Regions from separate parts of the Marinomonas sp. PE14-40 genome, predicted to be linked through region 1. Evidence: predicted binding sites of a transcription regulator. Region 1 holds the regulator's gene; each other region holds the start of a gene.
What was found. Region 1 encodes PhoB, which activates phosphate uptake and scavenging genes when phosphate is short. Its sites were predicted from a motif close to TGTCATANNNNTGTCANA; they were not measured.
Positions count from the first base shown of each region.

Region 1 (7,432 bases):
GTTTCCTACTGTCTCTTGTGATGTCTATCGCATTGATTCGTTGGGCTAAAAAGCGCCAAACCAGGACAGGTGACTGGTTCCCTGCTTATTGGAGTTCTTTAGGTGTCATTATCGTCGTTACCTTTTTAGCCCTTGTTGTATCTGGCTTCCCGATTGAGTTTGAAGTACCGCAAAAAAGTCGCTTTAACGTAAAAGGCGGCATGGTGTTAACACCAGAGTTTGTGGCAGTTCTTATCGCTCTTTCTACCTATACAGGTTCATTTATTGCTGAAATCGTACGTGCCGGTATTTTGTCTGTTAACTGGGGACAAACTGAAGCGTCTCGCTCATTAGGTTTACCTGATGGCCTAACACAACGTTTGATTGTATTGCCACAAGCATTACGCGTTATCATCCCACCACTAACAAGCCAATACTTAAACTTAGCGAAAAACTCCTCTTTAGGTGCTGCTGTCGCTTACCCTGAACTTGTTGCTGTCATGATGGGTACAACCCTGAATCAGACAGGTCAGGCGATTGAGACAATTGGTTTATGTATGCTGGTTTACGGCACATTAAGTTTGACCATTTCATTATTTATGAACTGGTATAACAAAAAAATGTCACTAACAGAGAGATAGGAGGCGAATCATGGCGAAAATCTTTCAACCATCTCCAAGCCTTCCACCACCAGTAAACTCGGTAGGTGCAGTTGCTTGGGTCAAGCGCAATTTACTATCCTCTCCACTGAATGTATTACTTACCGTATTCAGTGTTTATTTAGTGTACTTGCTTATTCCACCCGTTATTAGTTGGGCTTTTATTAACGCAACTTGGGAAGGCACATCTAAAGCAGACTGTACTGCTGGCGGTGCATGTTGGGCCTTTGTAAATGTGCGATTTAATCAGTTCATGTACGGCTTATACCCACCTGAAGAATACTGGCGCGTTAATCTTGCCGGCATTATGCTAGTTGTTCTAGTCGCAGGTTATGCCATCAAAGCAATTAATAAAGCAATTTTAACCACTGTTATTATGGTTGGTTATCCTGTTATTGCTTACTTCTTGTTTGCTGGCGGCGTATTCGGTATGCCAGAAGTAGAAACAGCACAATGGGGTGGTTTATTCCTAACTATGTTGCTCGGTATCATAGGTATCGTTGCGTCATTCCCATTAGGTGTTTTGCTTGCACTAGGTCGTCAATCCGACATGCCTATTGCTAAGTCTGTATGTGTTGTTTTCATTGAAACTATCCGTGCAGTTCCTCTGATCACAATTTTGTTTATGGCGTCAGTAATGATTCCGTTGTTCTTACCTGATGGTATGAACTTTAATAAACTTATGCGTGTATTAATTGGTATCACCTTATTCTCTGCAGCTTACATGGCAGAAGTAATACGTGGTGGCTTACAAGCGATTCCGAAAGGTCAGTACGAAGCGGCTGATGCTATGGGTCTAACTTACTGGCAGTCTATGGTATTGGTTATCTTGCCACAGGCGCTAAAACTAGTAATTCCAGGTATCGTAAACACCTTTATCGGTTTGTTTAAAGATACAACTCTGGTTTACATAGTCGGTATGTTTGATTTCCTAGGTATTATCCAATTAGCAACTCATAATGCTAACTGGCTAGGTACTACCATCGAAGGTTATGCCTTTGCTGGCTTTATCTACTGGGCTATTTGCTTCGCTATGTCACGTTACAGTATGGCAATCGAGCGTAAGTTAGAAACCGGACACAAGCGGAACTAGAATTTTTTTGAGGCCTTTCAAATGACAGAACACAATATGGCACTCGCTCAGCTTGAGCCGGGCGAAAAAGCAATTATCGAATTTAAAGATGTAAACAAGTGGTACGGGGATTTCCACGTACTTAAAAACATCGATTTCAGTATCAAAAAAGGCGAGCGTATCGTTGTTTGTGGACCATCAGGTTCAGGCAAATCAACAATGACTCGTTGCATCAACCGTCTTGAAGAACACCAAAAGGGCTCTATCATTGTTGACGGCATTGAAATGAACGATAACTTGAAAAACATCGAAGCTATCCGTAAGGATGTGGGTATGGTGTTCCAGCACTTTAACCTGTTCCCACACTTAACGATTTTGGAAAACCTGACTTTAGCACCAATCTGGGTTCGTAAGATGCCTAAGAAAGAAGCTGAAGAGATGGCAATGCATTACCTTGAGCGTGTAAAGATAGCGAACCAGGCGAACAAATTCCCAGGTCAGCTTTCTGGTGGTCAGCAACAGCGTGTTGCGATTGCCCGTGGTCTTTGCATGAAGCCACGCATCATGCTGTTTGATGAGCCGACATCCGCACTTGACCCTGAAATGATCAAGGAAGTACTAGATGTAATGATTCAGCTAGCTGATGAAGGTATGACAATGGTTTGTGTAACTCACGAGATGGGCTTTGCAAAAACCGTTGCTGACCGTGTTGTTTTCATGGATGCGGGTGAAATCGTGGAAGCGAATGAACCACACGAATTCTTTGAAAACCCTCAGCATGACCGTACTCAATTGTTCTTAAGTCAGATTTTGAACCACTAATTGAGAAAAAAAGCAGTCATTGCACAAAAAAGCCCCTTTTAGGGGCTTTTTTGTTTTTCGATATTTGTTAAATTGCTTGCTTATTAACACTCATGACGCAAATTGAAATTTATGACTCAGCAAGAATCAGATATAACCCCAAGCCTAAAGGTTAAAATTGTTCACTTACAGGATTCAACCGGTAAGGTTCAAGCCATTTTCCCATTTGATTCTATGCTCGATATCGGTGCTATTACACGCGTTAGTAAGCGCCGCTTAGCCACGATAAATTCTTATAATGTCACCAGTGACCTACTGCTCAATACTCATAAAGTCATCACCTATATTGATGAAAGCCTCAAAGGTAAAACTAAGCTATCTCTGAAAAAAACAGATCTGACGAAATTTAACTCAATCGAGGCAATTGAGATTAATAAGATTTTTTCAGGCTCTAAATGTTACTTTGGCGATTTCTCCATCCCTCAAGATCAGCTTAAAACCGAAGTTGAAAGCCATGAGCAAGATGAAGAAAGCATGTTGAGTGCTTTAGGTGGATTTCAGTCCATTCGTCTTCGTCAACGTTTAGAAGAAACTCTTGAACTCCCTCCTTTACCAGCATCATCACAGCGCATCATACGTTTGTGTGCAGATGAGAATGCAGGCACTGATGAGTTATGTGAAGTGATTAGCCTTGACCCTAGTTTAGCGGCTCAGGTCGTTAGTTGGGCCAGCTCTCCTTACTATGGTGCGCCTGGAGAAATTGAGTCGGTAGAGGATGCTATCATTCGTGTGTTAGGTTTTGATATGGTGATGAACCTAGCACTTGGTCTATCAATGGGTAAAGCCTTAGCTGTGCCGGAAAATGGGCCTAGACACTATGATAATTACTGGCTTGAAGCGGTTTCCTTCGCCTCTTTAATGGAAGCGATGGTGAAAGCCATGCCTGCGAAAAAGCGCCCTAGGTTAGGCCATGCTTACCTAGCAGGCTTGCTACATAACTTTGGCTTGCTAGCCATTGGCGCCGTGTTACCACCTCATTTTAATATCTTGTCTCGTCAACTTGAAATTAACGCTCACCTTCCAACCAATTTAGTTGAAGTACAGTTACTTAAGCTCAGTAGAGAACAGATTGGGGCTTGGCTATTACGTCATTGGGACTTACCAGATGGTATCTGTAACGGCATTCGTTACAGTAAAAATTTGGCCTATGATGGAGAAAATGCCATCATAGCGAGAATGTTAAATGTATGTCATAACCTGTTGAATAAAGAAGATATTTCTAAAGCCAGCCAAGATATGATTGGGCTGGATCAGAAACAACTACAAAGCCTTTATAAAGACCTACAAGACAACTCAGAAAACATTAAGTTGATGGTATCTTTAATTAATGGCAATTAGGTAAGTCAGACTTCAATAGGAAAGGCTCTCTCTTTTCTTAAGCTCGGGTTATATTTTTAGACTATTGGGACAATATCCTTATTTTGATGCCAGTTATTGATCAGCCAAACAGCAACCCAAGACTCAACTTCACAGCGACCAAACAATTTGATTATGTTTGGTCATCTTTGAGCCGTGCTCACAGTAAAAATATTCCCGCTTTTATATTTCCATGGCTTACAGAGCAGGGTTCTTTAACGGCAAAAATTCAAACACTGGGCAAACTGACGGTCGATGTCATTTCAGATACTTGGGGCCAAACGACCCAAAGAGAAAGAAAAAAACTTAACTTAAAAGCCCGTGAAGCGGCTCGCATACGAGAAGTTATCCTTAACGTAGATGGTCAAGCCATTATCTATGCACGCTCCATCATTCCTGCAAGGTCATTAAAAGGCCATTGGCGCTATTTACCTAAGTTAGGTAATAACCCCCTTGGTGGCTTCCTTTATAAGCATAAAGGTCTGACTCGTGGCGAAATAGAAGTGGCCCAACTGCCTGCTAACTTGTTTTCTCATATAAACGAGCCAACTTGGGCAAGACGCTCTGTTTTCTATCAATATGGTCAAGGTATACTCGTCAATGAAGTGTTTTTTCCTGCAATCAAACCCTTTTTAAATTTAAAGGATGAATAATGAGTAAAATCATCGCTTTAGCCGAGTTAGCTCGACTAGATAAGCCGATTGGCACCCTATTACTCTTGTGGCCAACTTTATGGGCCTTGTGGCTTGCTGCTGATGGCTTTCCTGATTGGCACTTACTTCTTATTTTTATTGCTGGCGTCTTTTCTATGCGCTCAGCGGGTTGTGTTATTAATGATTATGCAGATAGAAAAGTTGATGGTTTTGTTGAGCGAACCAAGGGTCGTCCGCTGCCTTCAGGCAGGGTTAGCGAAAAAGAAGCCTTAGGCTTTTTTGCCTTATTATGTCTCATCAGTTTTGTACTCGTACTTTTCACCGATCTAAAAACCATTATCTTATCCTTTGTCGGTTTAGGCTTAGCAGCGCTATACCCTTTCATGAAACGAGTCACCCATTTACCTCAGTTATTTCTAGGATTAGCTTTCTCTTGGGCGATTCCTATGGCCTATGTAGCTCAAGGTGGCTCCTTAACTGACATTGAACTTTGGATGCTCTTTATGGCGAATGTGTTTTGGACGATCGCCTACGACACTTATTACGCCATGGTCGACCGCAATGATGATCTTAAGGTAGGAATCAAGTCCACTGCGATACTCTTTGCTCAATATGACCTTGTCATTATTTTACTGCTACAAGGACTTGCTCTGTCATTATTGGTTTGGGTCGGTGTTATCAGAGAGCTAGGCGCTTTCTTTTTTATCAGTTTGTTGATTAGCGCTGGCTTTTTCTTTCAACAATTTTGGCAAGCAAGAGAAAGGGAGCGATCTGCTTGTTTTAAATCATTTTTAGATAATAATCGCATAGGCTTTTGTGTATTTTTAGGCTTTATTGCGGGCTTTTTTGTACACTAAATTAAGTCATCTGTGACATTTTAACTAAACTGTCACAATTGATCGTTTTAATTAAACCGTTCCAGAGAAGAGGATAGATCCTGTGACCGGTAAAAAAGTATTAATAATTGACGATGAATCATCAATTCGAGAAATGATCGCCATTGCTCTTGAGATGGCTGGTTATGAATACCTTGAAGCGGATAATAGCCGTACCGCCTACGAGATAATCGTGGATCATAGACCCGATTTGATCCTTGTGGATTGGATGATGCCTGGTGGCAGTGGTATTGAGCTAACACGTCGTCTTAAAAAAGACGTACTAACAGCTGAAATTCCCGTCATCATGCTTACCGCAAAAAGTGAAGAAGACAATAAAATTCAAGGATTAGAAGCAGGTGCGGACGATTACATCACCAAGCCTTTTTCACCTCGAGAGTTAGTTGCTCGCCTTAAGGCGGTACTACGTCGAGCTCACCCTCAGGGTGTTGATGAGCCTATTGAGGTTGATGGTCTAAAACTTGATCCTCTAAGCCAAAGGGTTTCTATAGGCACTAAACCTTTAGAAATGGGCCCAACCGAATATCGTTTACTCAAGTTTTTAATCACTCACCAAGAAAGAGCTTATTCAAGAGCACAGCTATTGGATCAGGTTTGGGGTGGGAATGTTTACGTTGAAGAGAGAACTGTCGATGTTCACATTCGTCGCTTACGTAAAGCGATAGGTGATAGCCATGATTACCTTATTCAAACCGTTAGGGGTACAGGTTATCGATTTTCAAGTAAGCGTTTGGCTTAAAAACTTATGAAGACAGTTTGGAAAAGCGCCACCGTTAAACTTTTGCTTGGTTTTTTCACTTGCCTATTTATTGGCATGCTTAGCGAGCAAACTTTCCCTTTACTATTTTTATATGTTTTAAGTTTATTATGTTGGCAGTTTTACGAGCTTTATCGCTTTCATAGCTGGATTCGACGTTCTGGACGTTCATTACCTCCGGATTCTTCAGGAATTTGGGGGGATGTTTTTGACGCAGTTAATCGACTGCAAAAGAAACAAAGAAAGTCTAAAAAGCGCATGCAACAAGCTTTAGCTAGAATTGAAGACTCTACATCAGCATTGCAAGATGGCGTTATCATGGCCGATAACACAGGCCGCTTAGAGTGGTGGAATACTTCCGCTGGAGATTTGCTTGGTTTAGTTAAACCCACAGACCGAAGCCAGCCGTTAACCAACATTGTTCGCACTCCTGAGTTTTTTCGTTATTTTAGCCAAAAGCGATTTGGCGACCCTTTGGTGATTCAATCACCCGCCAAAGAAGGCACTTTTCTAGAGTTTCAAACCACGCTTTATTCAAAAAATGATCACCTTATTTTTGTTCGTGACGTCACACGTCTGCACTTACTTGAGCAAATGCGTAAAGACTTTGTTGCCAATGCCTCACACGAGCTAAAAACACCACTCACAGTGATTAAAGGCTATCTAGAAACACTGGATATGTTTAAAGAGTCTTTGCCTGAGCGGATGCAAAAAGGCGTGGTAAATATGAATACTCAGTCTAATCGCATGGAATTACTGATCGAAGACTTGCTCCTTCTTTCTCGTTTAGAAAGCAACCAAAGAGCAGATTCAGACCAATGGCATAATGTCAGTGATCTTATTCAGGTGATTTGTGATTCAGCTAAGGTGTTTACCACCAGCGAACACTTTTTAAGCTGGGATGCGGATGAAGAAAGCTCTATCTTTGGTAGTTACAGCGAACTTTATAGCGCGTTCTCAAATCTAGTCGTGAATGCACTCAAGTACTCACCCGATGGTGGTGAAATAGATATAAGCTGGCAAGTAAATAAAGACGGTGGGATTTTCTGTGTTCAGGATAATGGCTTAGGAATAGATCCTAGGTTTATTCCTAGATTAACCGAACGTTTCTTTCGGATTGATAAAGGTCGAGGTTCTGACACTGCAGGTACTGGCTTAGGTCTGTCTATTGTGAAGCATGTACTTCATCATCACGATAG
Region 1 covers NZ_CP130700.1:3,499,693-3,507,124, reverse strand. Annotated here, with positions in the region: gene Q0A08_RS16245 (amino acid ABC transporter permease) at 1-620, shown strand, start outside; gene Q0A08_RS16240 (amino acid ABC transporter permease) at 631-1,731, shown strand; gene Q0A08_RS16235 (amino acid ABC transporter ATP-binding protein) at 1,753-2,532, shown strand; gene Q0A08_RS16230 (HDOD domain-containing protein) at 2,644-3,909, shown strand; gene Q0A08_RS16225 (chorismate--pyruvate lyase family protein) at 3,996-4,580, shown strand; gene ubiA (4-hydroxybenzoate octaprenyltransferase) at 4,580-5,437, shown strand; gene phoB (phosphate regulon transcriptional regulator PhoB) at 5,520-6,215, shown strand; gene phoR (phosphate regulon sensor histidine kinase PhoR) at 6,222-7,432, shown strand, end outside.

Region 2 (7,432 bases), 2.6 Mb from region 1:
TCAGTTATGTTTGGTTGCAAATTTGTGTTGATATATATCAATATAATATGAATTTAATAAGGTTGCAGAGATTATGTCTAACCTTTATAGCATCAAGTTTTAAAGCCTGTCGTCAGATATATATTAAATTTAGTTCAAACCTAATTAGTTTTTGGAGCTAGCTAACTAAGGGTTTGATTTAAGTAATATATTGTAAGGCGTAAGAAGTAACCCTAGTTTAAGAGCCAGTAATAGAGTGATTAATGCTGAGTCATATTAATAATGCATAAACCCTAGGAAACCTGCGAATAAGTCCTCCCGCCTCAGCGTGTGGATAAAAGCCGCTAGATTTATTGCGAGGAGCGCAACTTAATATTCTTCTATTGATAAGCTCTTCAACGTAAAGATAGGGCTTTTAGAACACGCCCTTTGGGTCTTTCAGAGAAAGTAACACCCTGTGTTGTCACTTCTCTAAAGGTACCTACATTACTTCAAAGTAACGCCTTGTGTGATACTTTTTCTGAAAAGACTGAGAAGAGGTGACTTAATCGCAGGTTCCCTAGATAAAATGCTCGATTAGTTAATTCGAGTATCTTTGATTCCTAGATTATTTTTAACCGAGTTAGGGAAGCTCACATTTTGCCAAAGTTGCTGACAGATATCTTTAGTGTTGTGCCATTCTTTGCCTGCAATCCAATCAATTAACTGATCTGGATTGGACTGAAATTCAACCACCTCAGGCCTGTCTTCAATGAGCCACTTTTTAAGATAAGTTTCATCCAGTGTTGGCATGGTATGACAAAGCCCCATTTTTTCAAGTGTCACTATGTTTGAATATTGTTCAAACTGGCCATGCAATGGCTTAATTAACAGCTTTTTACCCAATTTTAAGCATTCGCTGGATAATTCGAACCCGCCATTCGCAATGACTCCGCCGCATGAGTTAAGTTTTTTATGAAAACCTTCTTTGCTGGTTTTACGCCAATGGATATGACCTTGATCAAAATCTTGTTTGAGTTCAGGGTGAAAGCAATGGAACCGATATTCGGTGAAAGGTTTCAGTAATCTGCGAATTTCCTTAAGGTTTTCGAATGGGAAATAAACAAGTATGTCTTTTTCGGAATTTGCCTCAGTAGCTAAATCATCTACAAAAGGCGGCATGATAGGGTGGTCAAAGTGATAATAATGAACACCTAGTTTGATGTCGCAAGGTGCAAAGTGTTTTAGAAGTAATTGGCTGTATAAAAAATTACCTTTTTGCGGAATCGGGTTTAAGAATGCAGCCTGATGGCTGATTGCAATTGATGGAATGTTTTGCCTTTTTGCTGCCCATGCACTGATAGGTTCAAAATCATTCAATACAAGGTCATAGCCTGATAGATCTAATGCTTTAACGTCATTAAAAAATAATTTAGGCTTAAAAGATAGTAGTGTTTTCCATTTAGCAATGGTGCCATTTTCAGTTTTAAAACTTAGGCCTTGTCGTGTTTGGTAACTCCCAAAAACTTGCATGTCAAAATATTGGTCAGCATTACGGCCTGTGAAAAGGTAATCAACTTGCATGTCATTTCTTTGGTTGAAGGCTTTCGCGAGTACTCTCGCACGACTAATGTGACCATTTCCTGTGCCTTGAACACCATAAAAAATTTTCATATATCTCCGTGATTAAGTCAGGATTACAAATAAGTTAAGACCTGCTGCAGACATACTAAAACCAAGCGCTGCACCTGCTAAAATATCAGTTGGATAATGTACGCCTAACAAGATGCGTGATAATCCGATTAGGCTTGCCCAGGTGTAAACTAAATAGGTAACTGATGGATAATAATGCGCTAGTAAATAGGCCATTAAAAAAGCCGCTGCAGTATGGCCAGAAGGCAGGCTAAATTTATCCGAAGGGGAGATGTGTGCACTAAGGTTTGCTAAGCTGTCACAAGGCCTATCTCTTTTGAAGCATTTTTTTAAGATTAGATATAAGGGTAGCTCTAGTGCATAAGCTAAAAGTGCTGTGTAAAGAAAAATAGCACCATCTTCTTGCTCAAAGAACCAAAGCACTATACCTAATATTAAATAGTAGTGCCCATCACCAGTATGAGAAATCGCTCTCACTAGGGTGCAATTTTTATGGTTCGTTTTTTTAAATAACCAGTGAAACAGGTGTATATCTGTACGGCTGAAAATATTCATAACCTGTCCTATCTTCTCGTTCATATTTGTATATTAGAAAGACAATATGAATAAAAAGTGACAGTTCTAAGAAGGGTTTATGACAGCCTAAAAAAGCTGACGCCTTTTAAAATAAGCGTCTATAGTTAAGGAACCTGAGAATAAGTCCTCCCGCCTCAGCGTGTGGATAAAAGCAGCTAGATTTATTGCGAGGAGCGTAACTTAATAGTTATTCTATTAATAAGATTCTCAATGTAAAGATAGGGCTTTTAGACCACGCCCTTCGGGTCTTTCAGAAAAAGTAACACCCGTGTTGTCACTTCTCGAAAGGTAACTACATTACGTCAAAGTAACGCCTTGTGTGATACTTTTTCTGAAAAGACTGAGAAGAGGTGACTTAATCACAGGTTCCTTAAAAGCTTACAAATAAAAATAATAGTTTAACTAACCCAAGGATAAGACGATGTCATTACGTATTAACGATCAAGCGCCAAACTTTAAAGTAGATACAACCCATGGAATGATTGATTTTCATGAGTGGGTTGGTGATCAGTGGGCGGTTCTATTTTCACACCCTAAGGACTTTACACCAGTGTGTACGACAGAGCTTGGTTATATGGCTAATATTCAGGAAGAGTTTAGCAAACGTAATACTAAAATTATTGCGCTAAGTATCGACTCAAAAGAAGATCATGAAAAATGGCTAAAAGATGTGGAAGATGTTGGTGGTGCTGGGGTCAAGTACCCAGTTATCGCAGATACAGATCTAAGTGTGGCCAAGTTATATAACATGTTTCCTGCTGATGAAGCTGGATCTGCTGAAGGTCGTACAGCCATGACAAATGCCACTGTGCGGGCCGTTTATGTTGTTGGGCCGGATAAAAACATTAAGTTAATGCTGATTTATCCTATGACTACGGGCCGTAACTTTGACGAAATTTTGAGAGTAATAGACTCAATGCAATTAACCGCAAAACACAAAGTGGCAACTCCTGTTAACTGGCAACAGGGTGAAGATGTCATCATTGTGCCAGCTATAAATAATGAAGAGGCAGCAAAAATTTATCCAAATGGATGGGAAACGGTTAAACCTTATTTAAGGAAGGTAAAACAGCCTGATTAAGCCTATAAAAAATGAGATGTAATTAAAAAAGGTCGCCTTGTGAGCGACCTTTTTTATGAAGTTTTTAACGTCCTGTTTAAACTTAAAAACTTGTTATGCTACCAAGCATTCTTTTTTACCTTGTTAACCTTTTAGATTAAGCCGGTGATAGTTTTTAAGCATTGTTCCTAAAGGCAAATGTCATTGTAAGTAACAGATAACCTAGGCAACATTTTGAGCTTTATTAGCAATTGTGTATTGGTTAACAGTTGCAATTAATGCTTGCATAGATGCAGATACGATATCTTCATCTATCGCGACACCGTTATAACGTTTGCCATTAATGTTAGTTTGAACATAGGTGATAGCTTGAGAGTCAGTGCTACCAGTTAATGCATGCTCTTGGTATTGAACAACATCTAACTTAAGGTTGAAATGTGTGCTCAATGCTTGACTGAAAGCCGATAGAGCGCCATTACCTTGGCCATGAATACTGATGATCTCACCTTCGATTGCCAAATCAGCGCGAACGGTATCTAGGCCATCTTTTTGTAACTCATACTTACCTAATTGATAAGGTGAGTTACCGGTTAGATAAGTGTCTTCGAATAGTTGTTTCATTGTATCGCCATTGACAACACCGCCATCCTTCTCAGCAAACACTTGTACAACAGGGCTGAACTCAACTTGTAACCAGCGAGGTAATGCAAGTCCATGTTCTTGCTCAAGCGTATAAGCAACGCCGCCTTTACCTGATTGGCTGTTTACACGAATCACTTCTTGATAAGTGCGACCTAAGTCTGTTGGATCAATTGGTAGGTAAGCAACATCCCAAGGTTTATCTGCTGTTTGATTAGCCAAACACTTATTGATAGCGTCTTGGTGTGAGCCTGAGAATGCAGTGAAAACAAGTTCGCCGGCATAAGCATGTCTAGGGTGGACAGGTAAATTAGTGACGGATTTAACCACACTCACAATGCGATCCATATCACCAAGCTGTAATTCTGGGTTTACACCTTGGCTATACATATTCATAGCCATGGTAACGACATCCATATTACCTGTACGTTCGCCATTACCTAACAAGGTGCCTTCAATTCGATCAGCGCCAGCCATCATGCCAAGCTCTGCTGCAGCGACACCACAACCGCGGTCATTATGTGTATGAAGACTTACATACATGCAGTCACGTTTAGCTACATTACGGCAGAACCATTCAATTTGATCTGCGTAACGATTAGGTGTTGATACTTCAACCGTCGCAGGAAGGTTAATGATTATTTTGTTGTCTGGTGTTGGTTGCCATACCTCGGTTACGGCATCCACAACTTCAACAGCGTAATCCATTTCTGTACCTGTAAAGCTTTCGGGAGAATATTGGAATACCCATTCCGTCTCAGGATACTTGGCAGCAAACTCTTTAACACATTTTGCGCCATTAACAGCGATATTTTTTACACCTTCTTTATCCATACGGAACACTTGATCGCGCTGAGTCGTCGATGTTGAATTGTAAACATGTACTATTGCGCGTCGGGCACCAATCAAAGATTCATAAGTACGTTCAATTAACTCAGGGCGAGCCTGCGTTAGTACTTGTAAAGTAACATCAGCAGGAACTTGATCTTCTTCTATCAACCAGCGGCAGAAATCAAAATCTAACTGAGAAGCCGCAGGGAAACCAATTTCGATTTCTTTAAAGCCAACATCAACCAATAATTTAAACAGTTCTTTTTTCTGTTCTACCGTCATAGGTTCTACAAGTGCCTGGTTGCCATCACGCAGATCAACACTGGTCCAGATTGGAGCTTTAGTGATGGTTTTGTCAGGCCAAGTACGGTCAGGCAAACTGACTGGTGTAAACGGACGGTATTTTGTGTGGTCGAAGTTACTCATTGTTTTTCCTTTATCCCTTTAGATAGTCATTCTGGAGATGGATAATCTCTTTAAACTCATATGCTTATGTTGTGAGTGCTAGTTTAACCTTTTTTAATGGATAAAAAATTGCGTATTTAGAAAAATAATAGTTATTTTAGCAATAATATTGCGGTATATTTTGATAAATTGATATTTTATGGTGTTAACATATGTTGGATGCAATAGATATACGAATACTTGAGGTACTTCAGCAAGATTCTAGCTTAACAAATCAAGAGCTTGCGGATAATGTTGGTTTGTCTCCATCACCTTGTTTGAGGCGCGTTAAAGCCCTCGAAGAGTCTGGTATAATCACCAAATCAGTTACTTTGCTTGATCAGAGAATGTTAGGCCTTAAGTTGACTGCTTATATTCAAGTCAGTATGGATAGACATACGCCAGATAGGTTTGAACTGTTTCAGTCTAGTTTGACCTCTTATCCAGAAGTAAAGTCACTAAGCCTTGTGACAGGGCACTCGGCTGACTATCTAGTAGAAGTTGTGGTGGAAGATATGGATAAGTATCAGGAATTTTTACTAGTTAGATTGTTACGTATTCCTGGTGTAACAGATGTGCATTCAAGTTTTTTAATGCAAAAAATTATAGATAGAACCAGTTTGCCTTTAGAACACCTAACGAATACAAGTAAGGCAACTTCTTAGCTTAATTGGATTAAACAGCCTCTTTAGTAGAGGTTAAGCCTTTATAATGACAAGTTAAAATTAAATTACGACTTTAAAAAGTAAAAATGAACCCCATTATGCCTTCATTAGATTAATTGCATGTCATGGCAATCAAGGTAGAGATGTATATATGAGTGAGTTGAAAGAAAGACGTCGAGTCGTCATTCCCGTCCGTGCAGGTGATGTCATGGCCGAGTTTATTTCCTTTTCTGGTGATGAGACAGGTAAAGAACATATTGCTATTCATTTTAATGGCAAAGAAAAAAGCAACGAAACCCCGTTAGTGAGAATTCATTCAGAATGCCTGACTGGCGATGTCTTTGGCTCAGGTCGTTGTGATTGTGGCGAACAATTAGACGAAGCAATTGATAAAATTGATATTGAAGCCGGTTACATACTGTATTTACGACAGGAAGGGCGAGGCATAGGTTTATACGCAAAACTAGACGCTTATGACCTACAAGATCAAGGCTATGACACTTATCAAGCCAACGAAATGTTGCATTTGCCACAAGATGACAGGGACTTTGCGATAGCGGCTGAAATGCTTAAAGCTGTTGGGGTTACTAAGATTCGTCTTTTAACCAATAATCCTGATAAAGCGAAACAAATGGCAGAGAATGGTATTGATGTGGTAGAGATTTTACCAACGGGTGTTCATGTAAATGATCATAATCGTCAATATCTTGAGACTAAAGCTCAGAAGATGAATCACACACTTGATTCTGAAAAGTTAAAGAAATAAGTTAAAAGTTTAATTTCTTACAATATATAAAAAAGGCATTCAATCTCAATTGAATGCCTTTTTTATATTTCTGAATCTTTGTTTGTATCGGATAAATTAATCTTCGCTTTTTACAAAAAGCGAATCAGTTTGCTCTAGCAAGGTTTCGACACTGCTCTTGATTCCAGTTAGATATAACTTCTTCTTGATGTTTTTGATACCAGTCTGACTGACTGATTTTTAGCATTTCATATCGAGTTGAGTCAATAATGTCTTTATCCGTTTTACGGCTGTAGGCAGCCCATAAAGGGTTAGCAAATTCATTTATAGTGAAATTATGTTTAAGTCGCTCACTTGGATAGCCGCTACGACAAAGAGTCCCTTTTGCTAAAAACTCTGTTAGTGGTAAGAAATCGATACGTCCAGCAAACAACATTTTTATCGCGATTAAATAATGGGGGACGGGATAAAGTTGCTCATCAAGCATGTCTAAGTCATTCGAAACATAATTTTGCAACTGACTACCTGATTGGATTGCTAGTATTCGATGGGAATGAACAAGTTCATCCCAACTACTAAGTGTTTGATCCACAGATGGTTTATTTGTTTTTGATAGAGAGAAAATAGCTTGACGATAAGGTGAGACTTCAGCAATCCAATTAAATTGCTTCTCCCTTTTTTCAGTTCTGGATAATGAAAAAAAGAGAGTGTTTTTTTCATTAGTAGCGATTTGCAACGCTCGTCGCCAAGGAAAAAACTCAATGTTACCTAATTCAATATTGTGTTTTTTTAGTAATATGGGTTTAATTTTATTTAATAAATCGACCACATAACCTTGAGCCTTGTCGTTACCATACTGAA
Region 2 covers NZ_CP130700.1:883,660-891,091, reverse strand. Annotated here, with positions in the region: gene Q0A08_RS04115 (MJ1255/VC2487 family glycosyltransferase) at 556-1,632, opposite strand; gene Q0A08_RS04110 (phosphatase PAP2 family protein) at 1,645-2,166, opposite strand; gene Q0A08_RS04105 (peroxiredoxin) at 2,609-3,268, shown strand; gene leuA (2-isopropylmalate synthase) at 3,470-5,143, opposite strand; gene Q0A08_RS04095 (Lrp/AsnC family transcriptional regulator) at 5,335-5,826, shown strand; gene ribA (GTP cyclohydrolase II) at 5,978-6,592, shown strand; gene Q0A08_RS04085 (substrate-binding periplasmic protein) at 6,717-7,432, opposite strand, start outside.
Region 2: Q0A08_RS04110 (phosphatase PAP2 family protein) is a predicted target of PhoB. The motif match lies at 2,234-2,251, and genes of this name have one in related genera.

Region 3 (7,432 bases), 2.1 Mb from region 1:
TGAAATTCACTTCTTTCACTTTCTTCACCAAATGCTGGGGTAGAAACCTTAGCCACCAGCCCCTTTGCCTTTATGCTCTTATGAGCTGACATATACAAATAGTCAGCTAACTCTTCTGCATCTGATAATTCAGAGCCCGAAGCTTGATTAGAGCTGTTGTTCATCCCTATCTCCATGACAATACTATTTGACTACTAAGTAGCTTTTATCTCTAAAAATCACTCATTCATCGATTCAATGACGTTAAATTGGTAATTAAACATAAACGGGAAACATGAGATTAATCGCCTATTGCTTGAAACACTTAGCAATCACTTTATCCCAACACTGTTTCCCTGATTAATGCTTCATTTCACTAGAGATTTAGGCTGAGCCCAATGGCGGTCAATATAGTCAATACAGGTATCACGATCTCCTGGGCCGTATTCTAGATACCAGCCCATAGGAATATCCTGTAATTTTGGCCATAAGCTGTACTGCTCATTAAGATTACTTAATACAACAAAGCCAACTTCATCTTGCTTGTTATTTAAAGTTCCCATCTATACACCTCCAAGCGTTACCAATGTTTTTTGACATAAGAGCCCAAATCAATTGCACTTTCCTATGCGATAAATGAAATATACGCCAAACTTCAAATGAATACAAGAATCATTCTCATTTAGATTTCCGTTTATTATTTCTCTCTATTACAATAAAAAATCCAAAAAAAACCACCTTGGTTTGCACCAAGGTGGTTTTCTATAAAACAGTAAAAAGGCGTTTTTAACGCTTTTTCAGAACCAAGCTACCAATTGAGTAACCTGCACCAAATGAACAAATTACACCAATATCATCTTTTTTAAGGTCCTCATGATTTTTAGCAAAAGCAATAATTGAACCTGCTGACGCAGTATTAGCAAAAGTATCTAACACAACAGGCGCTTCATCCGCAGTTGCATCTCTGCCTAAAAGGCGTTTGCTAATTAATAGATTCATATTGATATTTGCCTGATGCAACCACCAGCGTCTCAATTGAGAAACCTGCACACCTACATCATTAAGGTGACTTTCGATATGTTCTGCTGCCATAGGGCAAACTTCTTTAAACACTTTACGACCATTTTGATGGAAGAGTTTATCCGTCGCAAATGGATCTTCATCCGTTACCCTAGCAACATAGCCAAAGTTTGAACGAATGTTATTCGAATAAGACGTCACGCAACGCGTCCCTAGCACATCAAAACTGTGCTCAGATTGGCAGCTCGCTGCGGTTTCGACAACAACAGCTGTAGCTACATCGCCAAAGATAAAGTGCGAATCCCTATCCGTGTAATTTACTTGGGGAGAGGTTAATTCTGGGTTGATAACAAGCACACACTTAGCACTGCCCGCAGCGACTGAGTCATGGGCGCGCTGCAAGCCAAAGGTTGCTGCAGAACAAGCCACCAACATATCAAAACCAAAACCTTGAATACCTAGCTTAGCTTGTACTTCAATCGCAATGGCTGGATATGAACGTTCGGTATAGGCACAGGCAACGATAACCATATCAACATCAGCAGGGGTTTTATTCGCTGCTTGTAATGCTTTCTCTGCTGCTGCAACCGCCATTTCTGCCTGATGGGATAATTCATCATCACTTCTCGGCTCAAGTTTTGGTCGCATACGGTTAATATCGAGTACGCCTTCTTTGGCATAAACATAACGGCTTTTAATACCTGATGCTTTTTCAATAAAAGCAGCGCTGGATAAAGGCTTTGGACTCAATTCGTCGGCTTCAATTTGGGCGGCATGATCAATATTGTATTGCGTTGCCCAAGCATTATAACTTTCGACTAATTCTTCATTTGTAATTGTATTGGCTGGCGTCCATAGACCAACCCCACTGATGACAACATTATTTTTATTACTGACTTGGTTTTCCATAGGATTTACTCGTGTTTTGTCAATCATTTCCAAACATTGTCTCGTAACTGAAACAATTAGTCCATTTACATTATGTTGATATTGTTAATAATAACTATAAGTAATAACTATAATTTACCTTTTTCTTCGCCTTTCTTTTGTATAGCACAAATTATCTTAGTTAAATTTACTCCACTCTTCCTTAAGACAACCAAAGGCAAACAATATTTAGCCATTTGCTTGATTCATAAACAAAATTAATATGTGAGTTACAAAAAACGTTATTGAGGCTTCCCCTTCTCTAGCATATGCTTAAATGACTAAAAGGAAGGAGACGCTGTGATGAAACAAAATCATACCGCTTTAATTCTCTCTGGTGGTGGAGCTAGAGCGGCTTATCAAGTTGGTGTTTTATCAGCAATAGGTAAGATGATGCCTAAGCATTCTAGTATCCCCTTCCCGATTCTGTGCGGCACCTCTGCTGGTGCGCTAAACGCTGCCATGTTAGCCGCGAATGCTGACAACTTTACCCGGGCAATTAGTAAGCTCGCCTACCTTTGGCGTCATTTATCACCTGATCAGATTTATCATGTCGACTCTCTTTCTATGATGTCTTCAGTGAGTCGAATTCTGCTTTCTTTGTTTCAACATGGTAGCCCAAAACAACAATTATCTTTATTGAATAATCAGCCTCTTAGACAACTATTACAGCGTTTCTTAGATCTAGACCGTATTAATACCTGCATCCATAGAAAGCATTTACGCGCCCTTAGCATCACCGCCATGAGTTATAGTTCAGGTAAAACTACCAGCTTTTTCCAAGGCAGTTCAAATCTTGAGAATTGGGAGAATAATCGAAACTTGGGCCTAAGAAGCAGACTTACCTATAACCATTTATTAGCCTCCAGTGCCATACCGACTATTTTTCCCGCTCAAAAGATTGGTGAACATTACTTCGCAGATGGAGCCATGAGACAGCAATCACCCATTAGCCCAGCTCTTCACTTAGGGGCTAAAAAGGTCATGATTATTGGTGTCAGTGGTAACCGTGCGCCCAAGCATTGGAATCACGAAATGGCAAGACCTCATCCCCCTTCTATTGCTCAGATTACAGGGCAGCTACTTAACAGTGCGTTTATTGATAACCTGGAAGATGATATTCAACAGCTTGAGCGTATCAACCAACTAAGTATGAATCAGCCTCAGAGTAGTTACGAGGCAATTGACACCTTAATCATTTCCCCTTCTGTTGAACTAGACCAACTAGCGGCTCAGCATTACTCAGACCTTCCTCGTAGTTTGAAGTATGTCATGAGCTCTATTGGAGCGACGCCCAAAGCAGGCGGTAGTTCAGCAGCAAGTTACCTACTTTTCACTAAGGATTATTGTCGTAGCCTGATTGAATTGGGGCAAAAGGATGCCAACTGGGAAAAAGATAAAATCATGTCTTTTTTAAACATACCTGCCCATGCCAAACCCGTTTACGAATAACCGCTTTTTTGCTGTTATTTGATATTTCGCTCCTTTGCTTAATTTTAATTTTCACTTAAAAAGCTAAACTCAGTAATTAAGCTCTTGCTCATAAACATTGAATACAGGGCTTTAGCGCTCATTTTCAAAAAATTGACATCTAACCGTCATAAGTTTGCACTAAATCAGTCACAATAAATCGGCACTATCTAGTCTAACCAAATCACATAAAGCCATAACTTGCTAACAAGAGGTTAGAATGAAAACCACTTTGCTGTCTCAAAAACGTGCAATGAAACATTTACCTAAAACCCTATTGGGCGTAGCTATCATCTCCGCGATAGGCGCAGCTCAAGCTGAATCGTTTAACCGTATCGCCACTTGGTCGGTTAAAGATAATCTGCCAACTAATCTTGCGCAAAGCACAGAAACATCGGCAGAAATCATTACTGCAAGTAAAGATGGCAACACCTTAATTTATTCTGATAGCCCATTAGGTGGCCTTGGCTTTATTGATATTAAAAACGCAAATGCCCCAAAGGCCGCTGGTTTTCTTGCTCTTGATGGCGAGCCGACATCGGTTTCGGCTACCAAAAAATACGCTTTAACTGGGGTTAACACCTCAGCAAGTTATACTGCGCCAAGTGGTAAACTCAGTGCGATTGATCTAAACACTCATAAAGAAATAAGATCTTGTGACCTTGGCGGCCAACCAGACTCAGTCGCGGTATCTAAAGATGAGACGTTTGTTGCCATCGCCATTGAAAACGAACGTGATGAAGACCTAAACGATGGCGCCATGCCTCAATACCCTGCAGGTAACCTTGTCATTCTGCCGCTAGATCAAGGTTTACCAGTATGTGCTCAGAAGAAAATGGTAGACCTTAGAGGCTTAGCAAAAGTTGCCCCAACAGATCCAGAACCTGAATTTGTTGACTTCAATGACGCCAACGAAATCGTAGTGACACTACAAGAAAATAACCATCTCGTTGTTGTTGATGCTGCAAGCGGTAAGATCTTGTCACACTTCCCTGCAGGCGCTGTAAACCTTAACAATGTTGACCTAAAAGAAGAAAGAGCCCTGACATTTGATGGCCAGCAAGTACAAAGAAAACGTGAGCCTGATGCGGTTCAATGGTTAGATAATGATCGCTTTGTTACCGCTAACGAAGGTGATTTTGAAGGCGGCTCTCGCGGTTTCACCATCTTTAATAAACAAGGTGATGTGTTATTTGAATCGGGCTTAGAGCTTGAATATCGCATGGCAATGGCAGGTCACTATCCAGATAAGCGTTCAGGCAATAAAGGTGTCGAGCCAGAAGGCCTTGAAGTCGCTAGCTTTAACGGAGAAACCTATATCTTTGTATTAGCAGAACGCGCTGGCCTAGTCGGTGTGTATAAAGACACAGGAACTGAGCCTAAGTTTGTACAGCTTTTACCTTCAGGTATTGCGCCAGAAGGTGCTATTGCTATTCCTAGTCGTGACTTGTTTGTCACAGCCAATGAGAAAGACTTGATTGAAGACAAAGGCCCTCGCTCTCATGTCATGATTTACCAGCGTAGCCAAGCCGCCGCCGCTTATCCACAAATTGAATCTGTAATGAAGGGCGATCGTCCACTGGGTTGGGGAGCTTTATCAGGCCTAGTAAGTGATACCAAGCAAAGCAAAAAATTCTATGCGGTTAACGATAGCTTCTATCGCAACCAAGCAAGCATATTTACCATTGATGCAAGCTCAACGCCGGCAAAGATCATTAGCGCCCTACCTGTATTAAGAGACGGTTTACCTGCACAAAAACTTGATCTTGAAGGGATCACAAATGACGGTAAAGGCGGCTTTTGGGTAGCGTCTGAAGGTCGTACTGATCGCTTAACACCCCATGCTATTTACAACATTAATAAGAAAGGTGAAATCAAAAAAGAAATCCCTTTCCCAGTAGAATTATTAGCGGTTGAAAAGCGTTTCGGTGCTGAAGGTATTACCCGCATTGGCGATACTCTATGGATAGCCATTCAACGTCAATGGAAAGATGATCCAAAAAATACCACCAAGCTAGTGTCTTACAATACTAAAACCAAAGAATGGGGTGCGGTTCGCTACCCTACTCAAGAAAGCCAAAAGGGTTGGGTTGGTTTATCTGAAATCACTGCACATGGTGATTGGGTATACATTATAGAACGTGATAACCAACTAGACGACAATGCAAAAATTAAGCGTTTATACAAAGTAGCTGTTTCACAGCTAAAACCAGCCAAACTCGGTTCTAAACTGCCTTTGGTTAAAAAAGAGTTAGCCCACGACTTCATCCCTAACCTGAAAGAAGGTAAAGGCTATGTTACTGACAAGATCGAAGGCTTTGCAATTGATAGCAAGGGAGTAGGTTTTGCACTAACCGATAATGACGGTGTGGATGACAGCTCTGGCGAGACCCTTTTCTTTACTATCGGGAAAATGTAACACTCGCTGAGCATAAAAAGGTCAGACTTAAAGTCTGGCCTTTTTATTTTTCGATTCGCAAGCATTTGAAAAATAGGTTTAAAATAACAACACCTTTATCTAAAACAAATACAGATAACTAATGGATGTCGAAATAATGCGCTCTTGCTCAATAATAGGACTCTCATCTAAGCCCAAATGATGGCTATTTTCTATTTCAAAGCTCAAAGTTGAGTTTTCTGTTAAAGCATAATTCAACAAAACATTAAGCTGAACAATACGCGTTTCACTCGCATCATAAGCACGAATATTACCAGAAGTTAAATCTGATTCAGCCTGACTTACCCCATACAAGTGATTACTTAACCTCTTATCTTGATATACAAAGTTTGCACCTAATTCCAGTTCAAACTGCCAAATCTCATAGTTATTCCCAATACCCAGCCCTAAGCTGAAACCGTCATGCTTACCTGATATATCTTGACTTAATACCGCTTCAATTGGCCCAGTTTGATATATGAGAGATACCATCAAAGCTGCGTCTCTATCTTCTAACAAGTCCAAATTAGTATTATTTGAATCATCGAAATCCACTTCATGCGTTAAAGCTTCAATTGAGAATGCAATGTTATTTGACGATCCCATAGGGTTAACTTGATAGCCTAATTCAAGCCCCTTTAGATATAAATGCTTCCCTAGATATGCAAACACAGGTGTAAAACCTTGATCATCATCCATGTCTAAATATACCGATCCTTCTTTGCCATATCTGGTCCCTAATAGCCAGATACCACCAGGCTCTTTTGCATTCTGATTTTCTTCAGTGATTTCAGAGGTAAAACTTGTGTCTGACAGAATTATCTCATTGGCAAAAGAAGGGCTAGCCCAAGCCAAGATGGCAACACTAACGAATACTTTCATTTGTACCACAGGGTTTATCAAGATGTTATTGCTAACTTAAAAGCCTAAATCTGATTAGTTGTGAGTGGGCATCTTCACATTTGATATCTTTTTTGACTCTTTATCTGACAAGCACACTAATTGCTGACGTCTAAATTCGCTTGGTGTCCCTATACCTTGCTTAGAAAATGCCGTATAAAATGCCGATTTAGAGTTAAAACCTGCTGCTATCGCTATGTCGACAATGGCTTTTGAAGGTGATTCCAACATGATTCTTTTAGCCTCTTCAATGCGATACTCATTCACGTAATCATAAAAGCACTTACCTGCAACTTGATTAATAGCAGCTGAAATTTGATTGCTCGAATATCCGGTCAGACCGGATAAATCTGATAGAGTCAGTTTGTGATTAAGATAAGCTTGCGCGTCAATAAACTGCTTTTCTATAGCCAAATAAACACTTTTATCCTGGGATTGTTGGGACGTGTTTTGCAGATACAAGTCATTTATTAAGACATTATCTTCCACTAACGCAGGCAAATCGGATAACGCGGATTGATACGTAAAATCTTGCCTAATAAGTAGATAAGCTGCAAAAATTGCTAATAAATAGTGTATATCTATAGGTCCTGTTGATCGTTCAAAAAACCATTGATACAGCGGGCTCACAAGCACATAAAGACAAATAAATGCCATCAAATAAATCCAGATTTTAATACCTATCAGATTATGCTTTTT
Region 3 covers NZ_CP130700.1:1,441,098-1,448,529, forward strand. Annotated here, with positions in the region: gene Q0A08_RS06545 (isochorismate synthase) at 1-164, opposite strand, end outside; gene Q0A08_RS06550 (MbtH family NRPS accessory protein) at 348-542, opposite strand; gene Q0A08_RS06555 (beta-ketoacyl-ACP synthase III) at 766-1,908, opposite strand; gene Q0A08_RS06560 (patatin-like phospholipase family protein) at 2,230-3,378, shown strand; gene Q0A08_RS06565 (esterase-like activity of phytase family protein) at 3,617-5,815, shown strand; gene Q0A08_RS06570 (MipA/OmpV family protein) at 5,915-6,715, opposite strand; gene Q0A08_RS06575 (helix-turn-helix domain-containing protein) at 6,770-7,432, opposite strand, start outside.
Region 3: Q0A08_RS06565 (esterase-like activity of phytase family protein) is a predicted target of PhoB. The motif match lies at 3,512-3,529, and genes of this name have one in related genera.